DNA from 3 places in the Mesorhizobium sp. M7A.F.Ca.US.005.03.1.1 genome. Region 1 is predicted to be linked to each of the others. Evidence: predicted binding sites of a transcription regulator. Region 1 holds the regulator's gene; each other region holds the start of a gene.

Region 1 (4,406 bases):
ATCCGGCCACCGCGCTGCCGGTGCAGATCTATATGTGGGCGAACGAGGCCGAACGCGCCTTCGTCGAGCGTATGTCCGGCGCCATCATCATCCTGCTCGTCTTCCTCATGGCCATGAACATCACCGCGATCGTGCTTCGGCGTCGGTTCGAGCGGCGCTGGTAGAAAAAAGGCATTTTGGTATGAACATCATGACCGAACAGTCCCTTGAAAACGCAGTGGGCGACAAGATGAAGTCGAACGAAGTGATAAAAATGCGCGGCGACAAGGTCGGCGTGTTCTACGGCGAGAAGCAGGCGCTGTTCGACGTCGATCTCGACGTCCGCCTGAACCAGGTGACGGCGCTGATCGGCCCCTCCGGCTGCGGCAAGTCCACCTTCCTGCGCTGCCTCAACCGCATGAACGACACCATCGATTCAGCACGGGTAACCGGCAAGATCACGCTCGACGAAGAGGACATCTACGACAAGAACATCGATGTCGTCGAACTCAGGGCGCGCGTCGGCATGGTGTTCCAGAAACCCAATCCGTTCCCAAAGTCGATCTACGAGAACGTCGCCTATGGTCCGCGCATCCACGGATTGGCCAAGCGCAAGGCCGACATGGATCAGATCGTCGAGTCCAGCCTGAAGAAGGCGGCGATCTGGAACGAGGTCAAGGACCGTTTGCAGGAACCTGGCACGGGTCTTTCCGGTGGCCAGCAGCAGCGCCTGTGCATTGCACGCGCCATCGCCGTGTCACCCGAGGTGATCCTGATGGACGAACCGTGTTCGGCGCTCGACCCGATCGCCACCGCTCGCGTCGAGGAACTTATCGACGAACTGCGTCAGAACTATACGATCGTCATCGTCACCCATTCGATGCAGCAGGCAGCGCGCGTGTCGCAGCGCACCGCGATGTTTCATCTTGGCTATCTGGTCGAGGAGGGCGCCACCGACAAGATGTTCACCACCCCCGACGACAAACGCACCCAGGACTACATCACCGGCCGGTTCGGCTGATCTCTGGCATATGAGGGACGAAGATCATGGGTGAACATACCGTCGCATCTTTCGATGAGGATCTGGAGCAGATCAGCCAGCTGATCCGCGACATGGGCGATCTCGCCCGCTCGATGGTCGGTGGCTCGACCAGGGCTTTGCTCAATTCGGACAATGCGCTGGCGCAGCGGGTGGTTTCCGACGACGCCATCATGGATGCACGCCAGCGCGAGCTGGACGATCGTGCTATCACGCTGATCGCCAAGCGCCAGCCAATGGCCAACGATCTGCGTGCGGTAGTCGGTTCGATCCGCATGGCCGGCGACCTCGAGCGCATCGGTGACCTTGCCAAGAACATCGCCAAGCGCGTCGGCACTGTCGGGCTGAGCGTCACGCCGCACGACCTTTCGCATTCGATCGACGCGATGGCGCAGCTGGTGCTGATCCAGGTGCAGGGGGTCGTCGACGAGTATGCCGCCGCTGACGCGGCAGCGCTTGCCACGCTCAGAAACAATGATGAACGCATCGACGTCAAATACACATCGGTGTTCCGCGAACTGCTGACCTACATGATGGAAGATCCGCGCAACATCACGGCGTGCACGCACCTGTTGTTTTGCGCCAAGAACCTCGAGCGGATCGGCGACCACGTGACCAACATCGCCGAAAATGCCTATTATGTTTTGACCGGCACGCAGTTGCCAGCCAATCGTCCGAAGCAGGACGAGACGGCAATGTCCGCGCCAGCGGCATGACAGGGGTGACCAGCCGATGATCGCGCCACGCATCATGGTGGTGGAGGATGAGGAGCCGCTAGGCGTGCTGCTCCGCTACAATCTCGAATCCGAAGGTTACCAGGTCGAGGTGGTGACGCGCGGCGACGAGGCCGAAATCCGGCTGCAGGAGAACGTTCCAGACCTTCTGGTGCTCGACTGGATGGTGCCTGCGGTTTCCGGTATCGAACTCTGCCGCCGGCTAAGGATGCGTCCCGAGACCGAGCGGCTGCCGATCATCATGCTGACCGCGCGAGGCGAGGAAAGCGACCGCGTGCGCGGCCTCTCGACCGGTGCCGACGACTATCTGGTCAAGCCTTTCTCGACGCCGGAGTTCATGGCCAGGGTCAAGGCGCTGCTGCGCCGGGCCAAGCCGGAAGTGCTGTCCAGCGTGCTCAAGGTCGGCGATATCGTGCTCGATCGCGAATCGCACCGTGTCTATCGCAAGAAGAGCGAAATCCGGCTCGGGCCGACGGAATTCCGCCTGCTTGAATTCATGATGCGCCATCCAGGCCGCGTGTTCTCGCGCAGCCAACTGCTCGACAATGTCTGGGGCGAGACGATCTACATCGACGAACGCACGGTCGATGTGCATGTCGGCCGGCTGCGCAAGGCGGTCAACAACGGCCGTATGCCCGATGTCATCCGCACCATCCGTGGGGCGGGTTACGCCATTCGCGAGGACTGAACTCCCTCGTTTGAACTCACGCCACGTTCTTGCCGCCGAGACCGGATCTCGCCTGCACGCCCGGCGCAAAAATCTCCTGATCGACGAAGATCAGCGCCCGCATGGCGCAGCCTTCGCGGATCAGCGGCAGTTCGTTCGGCTCGGTGTCGAAGGAAATCGACTTGGAATGCTGGCCGCCGGCGGTCTGGGCAATCGCTTGCCGCAATGCCGGCTCGATCAGGTCGAAGGCGGCGGCGCTGACGCCGACCATGGCGACGGGGGCCGGATCGATCAGCGCGAACAGGCTGCCGAGGCCGTAGCCGAGCGCTTCGCCAGCCTTGCGGTAGGCTTCCCGCTCCGGTCCGTCCCTCTCGCGGGCGGCGGCAGCCAGGGCGCGCATGTCGGCGTCGCTGACATCGGCGACGGGTTCTGCATCCTCGCCCATCTGCCGCGCGTTGCGCCAGATGGCATAATTGCCGGCATAGGCTTCGACGCAGCCGCGCCGTCCGCAGCGACACAGCGCCCCGTTCGGCCGATGAATCATGTGGCCGAATTCGCCGCCCGAGGAATGGGTGCCGGTGAACAATTCGCCCTTCAGCACCAGCCCCATGCCGATGCCGTGCGACAAAAGGATAGCGATGAAATCGTCGCGGTAACGATCGGGATCGCGCCAGCGCAGCGCCACCGCCATCATGTTGCAGTCGTTCTCCATAATGGCGGGGACGCCGAACTCCTCTTCGAATATGTCGGCGAAGGCGATGTCGGTGTGCGGCGTGATCGGCGACCACAGCATGGCGCGGGCACGGGTGTCGGTGATGCCCTGGACGGCCAGCGCGATACGAGCGATGCTGCGCACGTCCAGGTCGGGATCTTCCAGGCGGCGCCGCACGATTGCCGTGCACTCACCGATCAGCGAGTCGCGCGACATCGTCAGCGTGTCGAGCCGACGCTGTTCCTCGGATATTACCTGGCCGGCATAGTCGATGACGGCGACCGAGAGGAAGTTCAGCGACAGCACCACGGTCATTACCGCGGCCGCTTCCGGATTGAGGCTGAGGCCGACCTGCGGACGGCCGCGTTTGAGCGAGCCGGCCTCGCTCGGCTTGCTTTCGGTCAGGATGCCTTCGACGATCAGGTCGGATGAGATCGCCGAGATCGTCGAATGGCTGAGGCTTGTGGTTGCGGCGATCTCGGTGCGCGACGGCTGTCCGGCGCGGCGCACCGCGGCGATCACCATCGCGCGGTTGCGGCGGCGCAAATCGTCGTGGCGGATTCCGACCGACATGCTCTTTCATATCCTCCCGGTCGCCGCGGTTCTTCCTGCCCTGGAACGCTGTCGGTGACGCGGTCAAATACTGGCAGAAGCCGCGCGCCGTGTCATTTATTTATTCCGAGGCCCGAAAAAAATTCGAGACGACATCAAAATCCATCAGAATCGATGTTGACAGCGTTCGGGCGTTGGCCCAGTATTTTTTCGAGGCTCGAAAAAATAGGGCCTCTGTGCCGGCCCTCGGGCCAGTTTGGTCGCGCCATACGCGGCGCAGGGAGGATAATATGAAAAGATTCACAGCCGCCATCCTGGCGGGTGCCGCCATGTCGCTGACGCTCGCGTCTGTCGCGCAGGCGAAGGACAAGGTCGTCGGCGTTTCGTGGTCCAATTTCCAGGAGGAACGCTGGAAGACCGACGAGGCCGCCATGAAGACGGCGATCGAGGCCGCCGGCGACAAGTACATCTCCGCCGATGCGCAGTCCAATCCCGGCAAGCAGCTTACCGACGTCGAAAGCCTGATCTCGCAGGGCGCCAATTCCCTGATCATCCTGGCGCAGGATGCTTCGGCCATCGGCCCGGCCGTGCAGAAGGCGCTGGACGAAGGCATTCCGGTCGTCGGCTATGACCGGTTGATCGAGAACAAGGACGTTTTCTATCTGACCTTCGACAACAAGGAAGTCGGCCGCATGCAGGCCCGCGAAGTGTTCAAGGTCAAGC
Region 2 (4,406 bases), on a different contig from region 1:
CGGCTCCTGCCGCTGGGTGGTCGAGACGCTGGCGCCGAGATACGGCATCGAGGCGACGCTGGTCGACGGCACCGACATCGCCAACTGGGAAAAGGCGGTCAAGCCGAACACCAAGCTGTTCTTCCTGGAAAGCCCGACCAATCCGACGCTGGAAGTGGTCGATATCGCCGCTGTCGCTTCGCTTGCCAATTCGATCGGCGCCAGGCTGATCGTCGACAATGTCTTCGCCACGCCCCTGCAGCAGAAGCCCTTGCAGCTCGGCGCCCATATCGTCGTCTATTCGGCGACCAAGCACATAGACGGCCAAGGGCGCTGTCTCGGCGGCGTCATCCTGTCGGACAAGAAGTGGATCGACGAGAACCTGCACGATTATTTCCGCCATACCGGCCCAAGCCTTTCGCCTTTCAACGCCTGGACGCTGCTGAAGGGCCTGGAAACGCTGCCGCTGCGCGTACGCCAGCAGACGGAAAGTGCCGGCCGGATCGCCGATTTTCTGGCCGAACGGCCGGAAATCGCGCGCGTCATCTATCCCGGCCGCGCCGACCATCCGCAGGCCGACATCGTCAAGAAGCAGATGTCGGGCGGCTCGACGCTGATCTGCCTGGACGTCAAGGGCGGCAAGCAGGCGGCCTTCGCCTTGCAGAACGCGCTCGACATCGTCCTGATCTCCAACAATCTCGGTGACGCCAAGAGCCTGATCACCCACCCGGCGACGACGACGCACAAGAATCTCAGCGACGAGGCGCGCGCCGAGCTCGGCATCGGGCCGGGCACGCTCAGGCTGTCGGTTGGCCTGGAGGATGCCGACGATCTGCTCGAGGACATCGCGCAGGCGCTGAAGGCCAGGTAGGAGGCCTTCAGGCGCCGGACGGCGTCTCTTCCAGCTCGGCCGTCTTGGTACCGATGGTCATCGCATTGCCGCGCCAGTCGATGGCGCCGCCGAGCCAACCGCGCGCCCACATCGCCGGCAGGATCAGGTCGCGCGCCATGATCGCGGCGACCATGCGTGGCGACAGGTACCAGCCCTTGGACCAGGCCAGGGCGCACTCCGGAAGATAGAAGGCCGCCAGCACGGCAAGGGCGGTTGCCCAGAGGCTGAAGCCGGCGCTTGCCGCTGCAATCAGCGCAAGCACCAGCGGCACCACGGCGCCGGTCAGGATTTCGGGTGCGAAGAACAGCGGGAAAGTGACGCGGCGCAGGCGCGCCCAACGGGCCTGACGCGACCAGATCTCGTCAAACGAGCGCCGGCCAAGCGGCTGCTCGAAGGGGGCGGCGACGAGATTGACGCGCAGGCCGAGACTGTTCACCAGCTTGGTCGCAGCGGCATCCTCGGCGATCTCGGCGGCCAGCGCGCGGATGCCGCCCTTGGCGTCGAGCATCGGCTTGTTCCAGAGCATGCTCTTGCCCTGGGCAAAGCCGAGGCCGAGCGCCTCACCGGCATATTGCCAGCGCGCCTGCAGCGTGTTGAGGAAAGCGCATTCGACCTCGGCCCAGAAGCCGGCCGGCCGCGAGCCGATCGGCGTCGAGCAGACAAGGCCGGTGCCGGGCCGCCAGGCAGCCATCAGGTGCTGGATGTAGTCCCTCGGCATCAGCACGTTGGAATCGGCCAGGACGACCCAGTCGTGCCGCGCCGCTTCCCAGCCCTTGACGCAATTGTTGAGTTTCGGATTGGCGCTGATGCGGTCGTCGCCGACAAGCAGCCGGGCCGGCACTTTCGGAAACCGGACGATCGTCCTGTTTATCAATTTGACCACCGGATCGTCGGCATGGGCGACGCAGAAAATCAGCTCATAGCGCGGCCAGTCGAGCGAGAAGGCGCGTTCCAGCGTCTCCTGCGTGAACGGCTCGACGCCGCGCGACGGCACGACGATCGACACTGGCCGCGGCTTGCCGGCCGGCGGCGCAATGGTGCGACGCCGTCTCAGACGCGACGCGGCGAGCACGATGCTGGCGAGATTCGAGAGGATGAGGACGGTTGAAAGCGTGGCGGCTATGAGAGTGAGTTGCATCGAGGTCCGGTCACTCCAGGAAAACCGGTCCGCAAGATGGCCGGTTTCAACAGTTCAGCAGAGCGCCCGAGTCGCGCGTCACCAGTCCGCGCACACCATCATTGTCATATGTCACTTAAATGACATTCTTTGTCGGCACCTGCCCGCGAGGCCGGCCAGAGGAGGCTTCGATCGGTTGACCTAACCGCACGGAGCGCCGAAAGTTCCGCTGGAACCGTTTTTTGGAGCCGCTTATGTATAGCGCCGTCACGCGCAACATCGAAGTGCAGGTCAGGCCGTTCTATCTGGAGGACCGTTCGGATCCCTCGGAGAACCGCTATGTCTGGGGCTATCAGATAACGATCGACAATCAGTCGGACGATTTCGTGCAGCTTCTGTCGCGATATTGGCACATCACCGACGGCACCGGCCGGGTCGAGGAAGTGCGCGGCCCCGGCGTGGTCGGCGACCAGCCCGAACTCAATCCCGGCGACAGCTACCAGTACACATCCGGTTGCCCGCTCTCGACACCGTCCGGCATCATGGTCGGGCATTACACGATGCGCAACAAGCGGGGCGAGACGTTCGACATCGCCATTCCGGCGTTTTCGCTGGACTTGCCGGGGACGCGGCGGACGGTGAATTGATTTCGCCTCACCGGCCGCGGAGCGACCGGTGAGGCGTGGTTTCTACTCTACTGGGCCGCGAATTCCGCCGGGTCGAAATCATATTGCTTCGAACAGAATTCGCAGGCGACGTGGATGCCGCCGTCTTCGGTGCTGTCCTTGATCTCCTGGGCGGAAAAACCCTCGAGGATGCCGCGGATCTTGTCCCTGGAGCACGAGCACTGGTCGGCGACCGGAACACCGCCGAAGACGCGCACGCCATGCTCGTGGAACAGCCTGTAGAGCAGCCGCTCGGCGCCGATCGTCGGGTCGATCAGTTCGGTCGGCTCGATGGTGCCGAGCAGAGCCAGCAACTCCTGCCAGGAATTGTCGACCGGATCGTGGATCTCCTCACGCGGATCGCCATCGCCGCCCGGCAGGTCCGGGACGCGCATGCGCTCGGGCGACTGCGGCAGGAACTGCGCCAGGATACCGCCGGCGCGCCATTGCTCGCGGGCGCCGCCGGGACCGGGCGTCAAAAGCTTGGCCACCGACAGCCTGATATCCGTCGGGATCTGCTCCGACTGACGGAAATAGGTGCGTGCCGCGTCTTCCAGGGTCTCGCCATCGAGCTGGACGATACCCTGATAGCGCTGCGTATGGGCGCCCTGGTCGATGGTCAGCGCCAGCACGCCACTGCCGAGCAGCGTCTGCTGGGAGGTTTCGCCCGCCGCGACCAGCGCTTCCAGCCGGTCGGCATCGAAACGCGCATAGGCGCGCAGCGCCGAGGGCGTGGAAAAATCCGCAACCAGCATGTCGACGGGCCCGTCGGTGCGGGTCTGCAGGATGAACTTGCCCTCGAACTTCAGCGAAGTGCCGAGCAGCACGGTCAGCACACAGGCCTCCGCCAGCAGGCGGGCGACCGGCTCGGGATAATCGTGGCGGCTGAGGATGGCGTCCAGCATTGGCCCGAGTTGGACCGTGCGGCCGCGCACGTCGAGAGGGCCGACCTCGAACGGCACGACGTGATCGTCGCCGGCATAGCCGAATTCACCGAGTTTGGGGTGATGTTCAGTCACTTGATAGGTTTCCAACATGACAAAGCTCCAGGGCGCGGCCATGCCGCCCTCCGGGGCGCATGCGTCGAAACGCGCTTGATTTGCGTGATGCGGCGCAAATAGGCATCACACGCCCGCAGATCAAGCTCCCAGGGATCAAGCGCCCAGACACCTCAAGCGCCTAGACACCAGGCAAGCACGGCCTTCTGGGCATGGAGCCGGTTCTCGGCTTCGTCGAAGACCACCGAATGCGGTCCGTCGATAACCTCGTCTGTCACTTCCTCGCCGCGATGCGCCGGCAGGCAATGCATGAACAGCGCGTCCGGCTTGGCTCTCGCCATCAGCTTGGCATTGACCTGGTAGGGCGAGAACACATTGTGGCCGCGGGCGCGATGCTCCTGGCCCATCGACACCCAGCAATCGGTGACGATGCAGTCGGCCTGGTCGACGGCTTCCTCGGGCGAGCGGGTGAAGTGCAGCTTGCCGCCATGCGCCTGCGACCAATCGATATGCTTCTGCGCCGGCTCGCTGCCTTCGGGAACGGCGACGTTGAGGTTGAAGCGGAACCGGGCCGAGGCCTCGAGCAGGGAATGCAGCACATTGTTGCCGTCGCCGGTCCAGGCGATGGTCTTGCCGGCTACCGGACCGCGATGTTCCTCGAAGGTCATGATATCGGCCATCAGCTGGCAGGGATGGGTATCGTCGGTCAGTCCGTTGATCACCGGCACGGTGGCGTTCTCGGTCAATTCCAGCAG
Region 3 (4,406 bases), on a different contig from region 1:
TTGGCGGAACGGCTGCGGCAGCTCACCGATCGGCAAACGGAAATCCTGCGGCTGGTGGCGGAGGGGCTGAGCAACAAGGAAGTCGCCTTGCGGCTTGAGTTGCAGGAGAAGACCGTCAAACATCACATGACCGGAGTGCTGTCGAAGCTCAATGTGCGAAATCGCACCGAAGCGGCCTTGATGATGCGTGAGTGGCGCGACCGCGACAGGCCCTCCTAAAGCATTTCACCGTTTCACGGAAACGGCGAGCTGCTCTAACTCTTTGTTTTGACGCAATTCCCAAGGGAAAAGCGCTACGCGCATTTCCCGGGAAAACCGCTTCACACTTTTTCTAGAACTGCTTGGGTCAGGTCTGGGGAAATGCGCAGCGGTTTCCCGTCCCGGATTGCGCAAAAGCGCGTCGCGCCTCGGGACCGCAGCCATTGCGGTGCCGAAAACCGGGACGATGCCGGCCGGAAACGAGGTCACCTCCGCCGGGGGGCGGCGGAGGTGACGTGCAAAGCTGACCGTTGCCTGTTGGCCAGCTTCACAAGGCCTTGAGACGATTGGCATCGGCCGGCGTGGCCTGGCGGTCGATGATCGTGCGACCGAGAGCGTCCTTCATGCTGAAACGACCGTTCTCGAGCTTTTCCGTTATGCCGTCGGGATGCCTGACTGTGATCTTGTTGCCGGTCACGTCGACCTTGTCACCGGTCTTTGCATTGACATGGCTCCCGCTCTTACCCTGACTGGATCCTGATTTGCCGTTGTTGCCGTTATTGCCGCTGTTGCCGTTATTCCCATTGCCGTTGCCGCTGTTCCCGCTATTGCTTCCGCCGGAATTGCCGCCGTTGCCGCCCCCACTGTTGCCACCACCACCGCCGCCACTGTTACCGCCACCCTTGGCGTATGCGCTGGCGGTGTGGATGCCGGAAACGGAGCCGTCCAGGACAATTTGATAGGGCGCAATCGTCAACACCAGCGCCGCTGCCGATTTGAGCGCCAGCCGGCAACAACGGGTCGTGAAACGGGTCGTGACCGATCTGTGCATTCTGATCTCCGACGACTGAGTCCGGCGCGCCCCACCCCAACGTTGCAGTGCAACCAACATTGCCGAAAGACGCGGCGCCCGGAAGCGACCTCCGACCGTTGCGGTTGTCAACCAGGACCATTGCAAGCGCAAGGTTGGACTAAAGTCCCAAGTATATGCTACATTAGCTTCGCATGAACGGCGCCGTGACCGCCATCGCTAAACGGGAGACTGGCTTTCCCGATGCCTGACGACGGCAGACGCCGAACATCAAGTCACCTCCGCCGGGGGCGGCGGAGGTGACTTGTCGAGGGTGCAGTTGCCCGTTGATCTGTTTTTTGCAAACGACTGATGTCGTCCGCCGTCGCGGGATGCGCGGCCAAGATGCCGCCTAAGGTCTCCTTTCATCTCGAACCGGCGATTCTGGAGCAGTTCACGGTCTGCGGGAATGCTTAGCCAGCGCTGCGCGCAATGCCTGTCGCGTCTGAAAGGTCTCCCGATGTCACGAAAATGTGATCCGGCGATTATAAGGGGGTCAAACAGGTACCCACGCTCCAGCCAATCCAACAGCCAGAGGCAAGCCATGACTGACCTTCGCTCCCCCGACACCCGATTCCGCACCAGCCTGCTCGAGGAAAACGACGGCCCGGCCATCAACGCTTCCGACAACCGCACCATGGGCGAGATCATCGCCGCGCGGTTCTCGCGCCGCGGCTTCCTCAAGGGTTCGCTGGCTGTCTCGGCCATCGCCGCCACCGTCAGCCCGCTGGCGCTGATCAGCGCCGACGAGGCCCGGGCCGCTGAAGGCTCGGCCTTCACGTTCGACGAACTCGAGGCCGGCATCGACGACAAGCACCACGTCGCGCCGGGTTACGATGCCGATGTGCTGCTGCGCTGGGGCGATCCGCTGTTTGCCGATTCGCCCGACTTCGACCCGACGAAACAGTCGGCCGAGGCCCAGGCGAAACAGTTCGGCTACAACAACGATTATGTCGGCTACATCCCCATCGACGGCTCGGCCGAACATGGCCTGCTGGTGGTCAACCACGAATACACCAATCCGCATCTGATGTTCCCGGGCATCGTGAAGATCGTCCAGAAGGACGGCAAGAAGTCGGCCGAAGTCGCACCCCTCTCGAAGGAGCAGGTCGATGTCGAGATGGCAGCTCACGGCGGCACCATCGTCGAGATCCGCAAGACATCAGGCAAATGGCAGGTGGTGCGCGACGGCAAGCTCAATCGCCGCATCACCTCCAACACCGAAATGGCGCTGTCCGGTCCGGTTGCCGGCCATGACCGCGTCAAGACCAATGCCGATCCGTCCGGCACCAAGGTGTTCGGCACGTTCAACAATTGCGCCGGCGGCGTCACGCCCTGGGGCACCTATGTGATGGCCGAGGAGAACATCCATGGCTATTTCTCCGGCGAGTTGCCGGAAGGCCACAAGGAAGCCGCGAACTACAAGCGTCTCGGCATTCCCGAAGGCGCCTATGAATGGGCGGCGCATTACGAGCGTTTCGACCTCGCCAAGGAGCCCAATGAGGCCAACCGCTTCGGCTGGATCGTCGAGGTCGATGTCAACGACCCGACCTCGACGCCGAGGAAGCGCACCGCCATGGGCCGCTTCAAGCATGAGGGCGCCGAATCGATTGTCGCCAGGGACGGCCGCGTCGTCTTCTATCTCGGTGACGACGAGCGCTTCGACTATGTCTACAAGTTCGTGACCAAGGCCGCGTTCGATCCGAACGATCATGCCGCCAACAGGGACCTGCTCGATGATGGCACGCTGCATGTCGCCAGGTTCGCCGAAGATGGCACGGTCGAATGGCTGCCGATCGTCTTCGGCCAGGGACCGCTGACGGCTGAAAACGGTTTCACTGGCCAGGCCGACGTGCTGATCGAGACGCGCCGCGCCGCCGACCTGCTCGGTGCCACCAAGATGGACCGCCCCGAAGACATCCAGCCCAATGCCGTCAATGGCAAGGTCTATGTCATGCTGACCAACAATTCGAAGCGCAAGGCCGACCAGGTAGACGCCGCCAACCCGCGCGCCGAAAACGCCTTTGGCCACATCATCGAGATCGCCGAGGACGGCGGTGATTTCACCGCCGCCAAGGGCAAGTGGGAAGTGCTGCTGAAATGCGGTGATCCGGCGGTTGCCGATGTCGGCGCCACCTTCTCGACGGCAACGACGGCCAATGGCTGGTTCGGCATGCCCGACAATTGCGCGGTCGATTCGGCCGGGCGTCTCTGGGTCGCAACCGACGGCCAAGGCCCGAAAGCCACCGGCCGCACGGATGGTCTGTGGGCGGTGGACACGGAAGGGGCGGCGCGGGCAACCTCGAAACTGTTCTTCCGCGTGCCGATCGGCGCCGAAATGTGCGGTCCGCTGTTTGCGCCCGACGACCAGACCGCCTTCGTCGCCGTCCAGCATCCGGGCGATGGCGGCGAGGACTGGGAAGCGTTCGGCCGCCCGTCCTACTATGAGGATCTGTCGACGCGCTGGCCCGACTTCAAGCCCGACATGCCGGTGCGGCCGTCGGTGGTCGCCATCACCAGACAGGGCGGCGGCAAGATCGCGGTCTGATTGCCTCCAGCATGGGGCGCAGCAGCGGAGCAGATTTGCACCGCTGCCGCCCTTTGAAGTCGCGGCATGGGGTGAAGTCGGTCAAGCCTCGGGAAAGATTGGCAATTTAAACATGGCGCCCTAGGTCTTTATCAGGAGATCGCCATGTCGAAGTCCGTCTATGACCGTGGCTTGCTCAAGCCAGCCGATATCGCCAAGCTGCAGCGCGTGTTCGACGAGGCCTGCCGGCGGCGCGAGGCACATCCCGATTCCGCCGACGCGCGGGAAATCGCGCTTAACCTGCTCGCCCTGCACAATGCCGGCATGGTGGAAGAGGACATGCTGATGGAGGCCGTCGGTTTCCGGCGGCTGGAACCCAAATCAGCGTGATGCGCCGGGTTGGTGCGAGGCCGACCCTGCAATCCGTTTGGCGATCGCCTTGGCCAGGATGCCGGCATTGGCGAAGCAGCCGCGAATGCTCGGCCGCATGCCGGTGAACCACAGACCGGGCAATTTCGGATCGGCTTGCCCGCCGTTGAAGAGCGGAACGCCCTTGGCGTCGAGCACGCCGAGCTTGCCGACCATCGGCTCCAGCCCGGTGCGGTAGCCTGTCGCGGCAATGACGATGTCAGGATAGATCAGGCTGCCATCGGCCAGGATCACGCCGTCACGGGTGAATTCCCTTATGCCGGGTACGACGGTGATCTTGCCGGCCTTTATGGCGCTGACGGCGCCATCGTCGGCGGCGATCGCGGTGTAATCCGAGGTCAGGCGGCTGGCGCCGCCCGCAGGCGCGGGCGGCAGGCCGAATTTGGTCAGGTCGCCGAAAGC

The links. Region 1 encodes PhoB, which activates phosphate uptake and scavenging genes when phosphate is short. Its sites were predicted from a motif close to TGTCATNNANCTGTCAT; they were not measured.
Region 2: a site for PhoB is predicted at 2,118-2,134, ahead of EN990_RS07140 (ceramide glucosyltransferase). Genes of this name have one in related genera too.
Region 3: a site for PhoB is predicted at 1,510-1,526, ahead of EN990_RS23145 (PhoX family phosphatase). Genes of this name have one in related genera too.

Annotation. Positions count from the first base shown of each region.
Region 1 is NZ_RZRO01000049.1:564-4,969, forward strand. Features, by position in the region: partial or broken gene pstA (phosphate ABC transporter permease PstA) at 1-164, shown strand, start outside; gene pstB (phosphate ABC transporter ATP-binding protein PstB) at 182-1,000, shown strand; gene phoU (phosphate signaling complex protein PhoU) at 1,027-1,734, shown strand; gene phoB (phosphate regulon transcriptional regulator PhoB) at 1,751-2,440, shown strand; gene EN990_RS20090 (ROK family protein) at 2,457-3,704, opposite strand; gene xylF (D-xylose ABC transporter substrate-binding protein) at 3,974-4,406, shown strand, end outside.
Region 2 is NZ_RZRO01000010.1:48,097-52,502, reverse strand. Features, by position in the region: gene EN990_RS07145 (O-succinylhomoserine sulfhydrylase) at 1-850, shown strand, start outside; gene EN990_RS07140 (ceramide glucosyltransferase) at 858-2,009, opposite strand; gene apaG (Co2+/Mg2+ efflux protein ApaG) at 2,243-2,635, shown strand; gene EN990_RS07130 (Hsp33 family molecular chaperone) at 2,683-3,714, opposite strand; gene argF (ornithine carbamoyltransferase) at 3,825-4,406, opposite strand, start outside.
Region 3 is NZ_RZRO01000063.1:6,250-10,655, reverse strand. Features, by position in the region: gene EN990_RS23155 (response regulator transcription factor) at 1-219, shown strand, start outside; gene EN990_RS23150 (hypothetical protein) at 527-1,030, opposite strand; gene EN990_RS23145 (PhoX family phosphatase) at 1,593-3,596, shown strand; gene EN990_RS23140 (hypothetical protein) at 3,741-3,965, shown strand; gene EN990_RS23135 (NAD(P)/FAD-dependent oxidoreductase) at 3,957-4,406, opposite strand, start outside.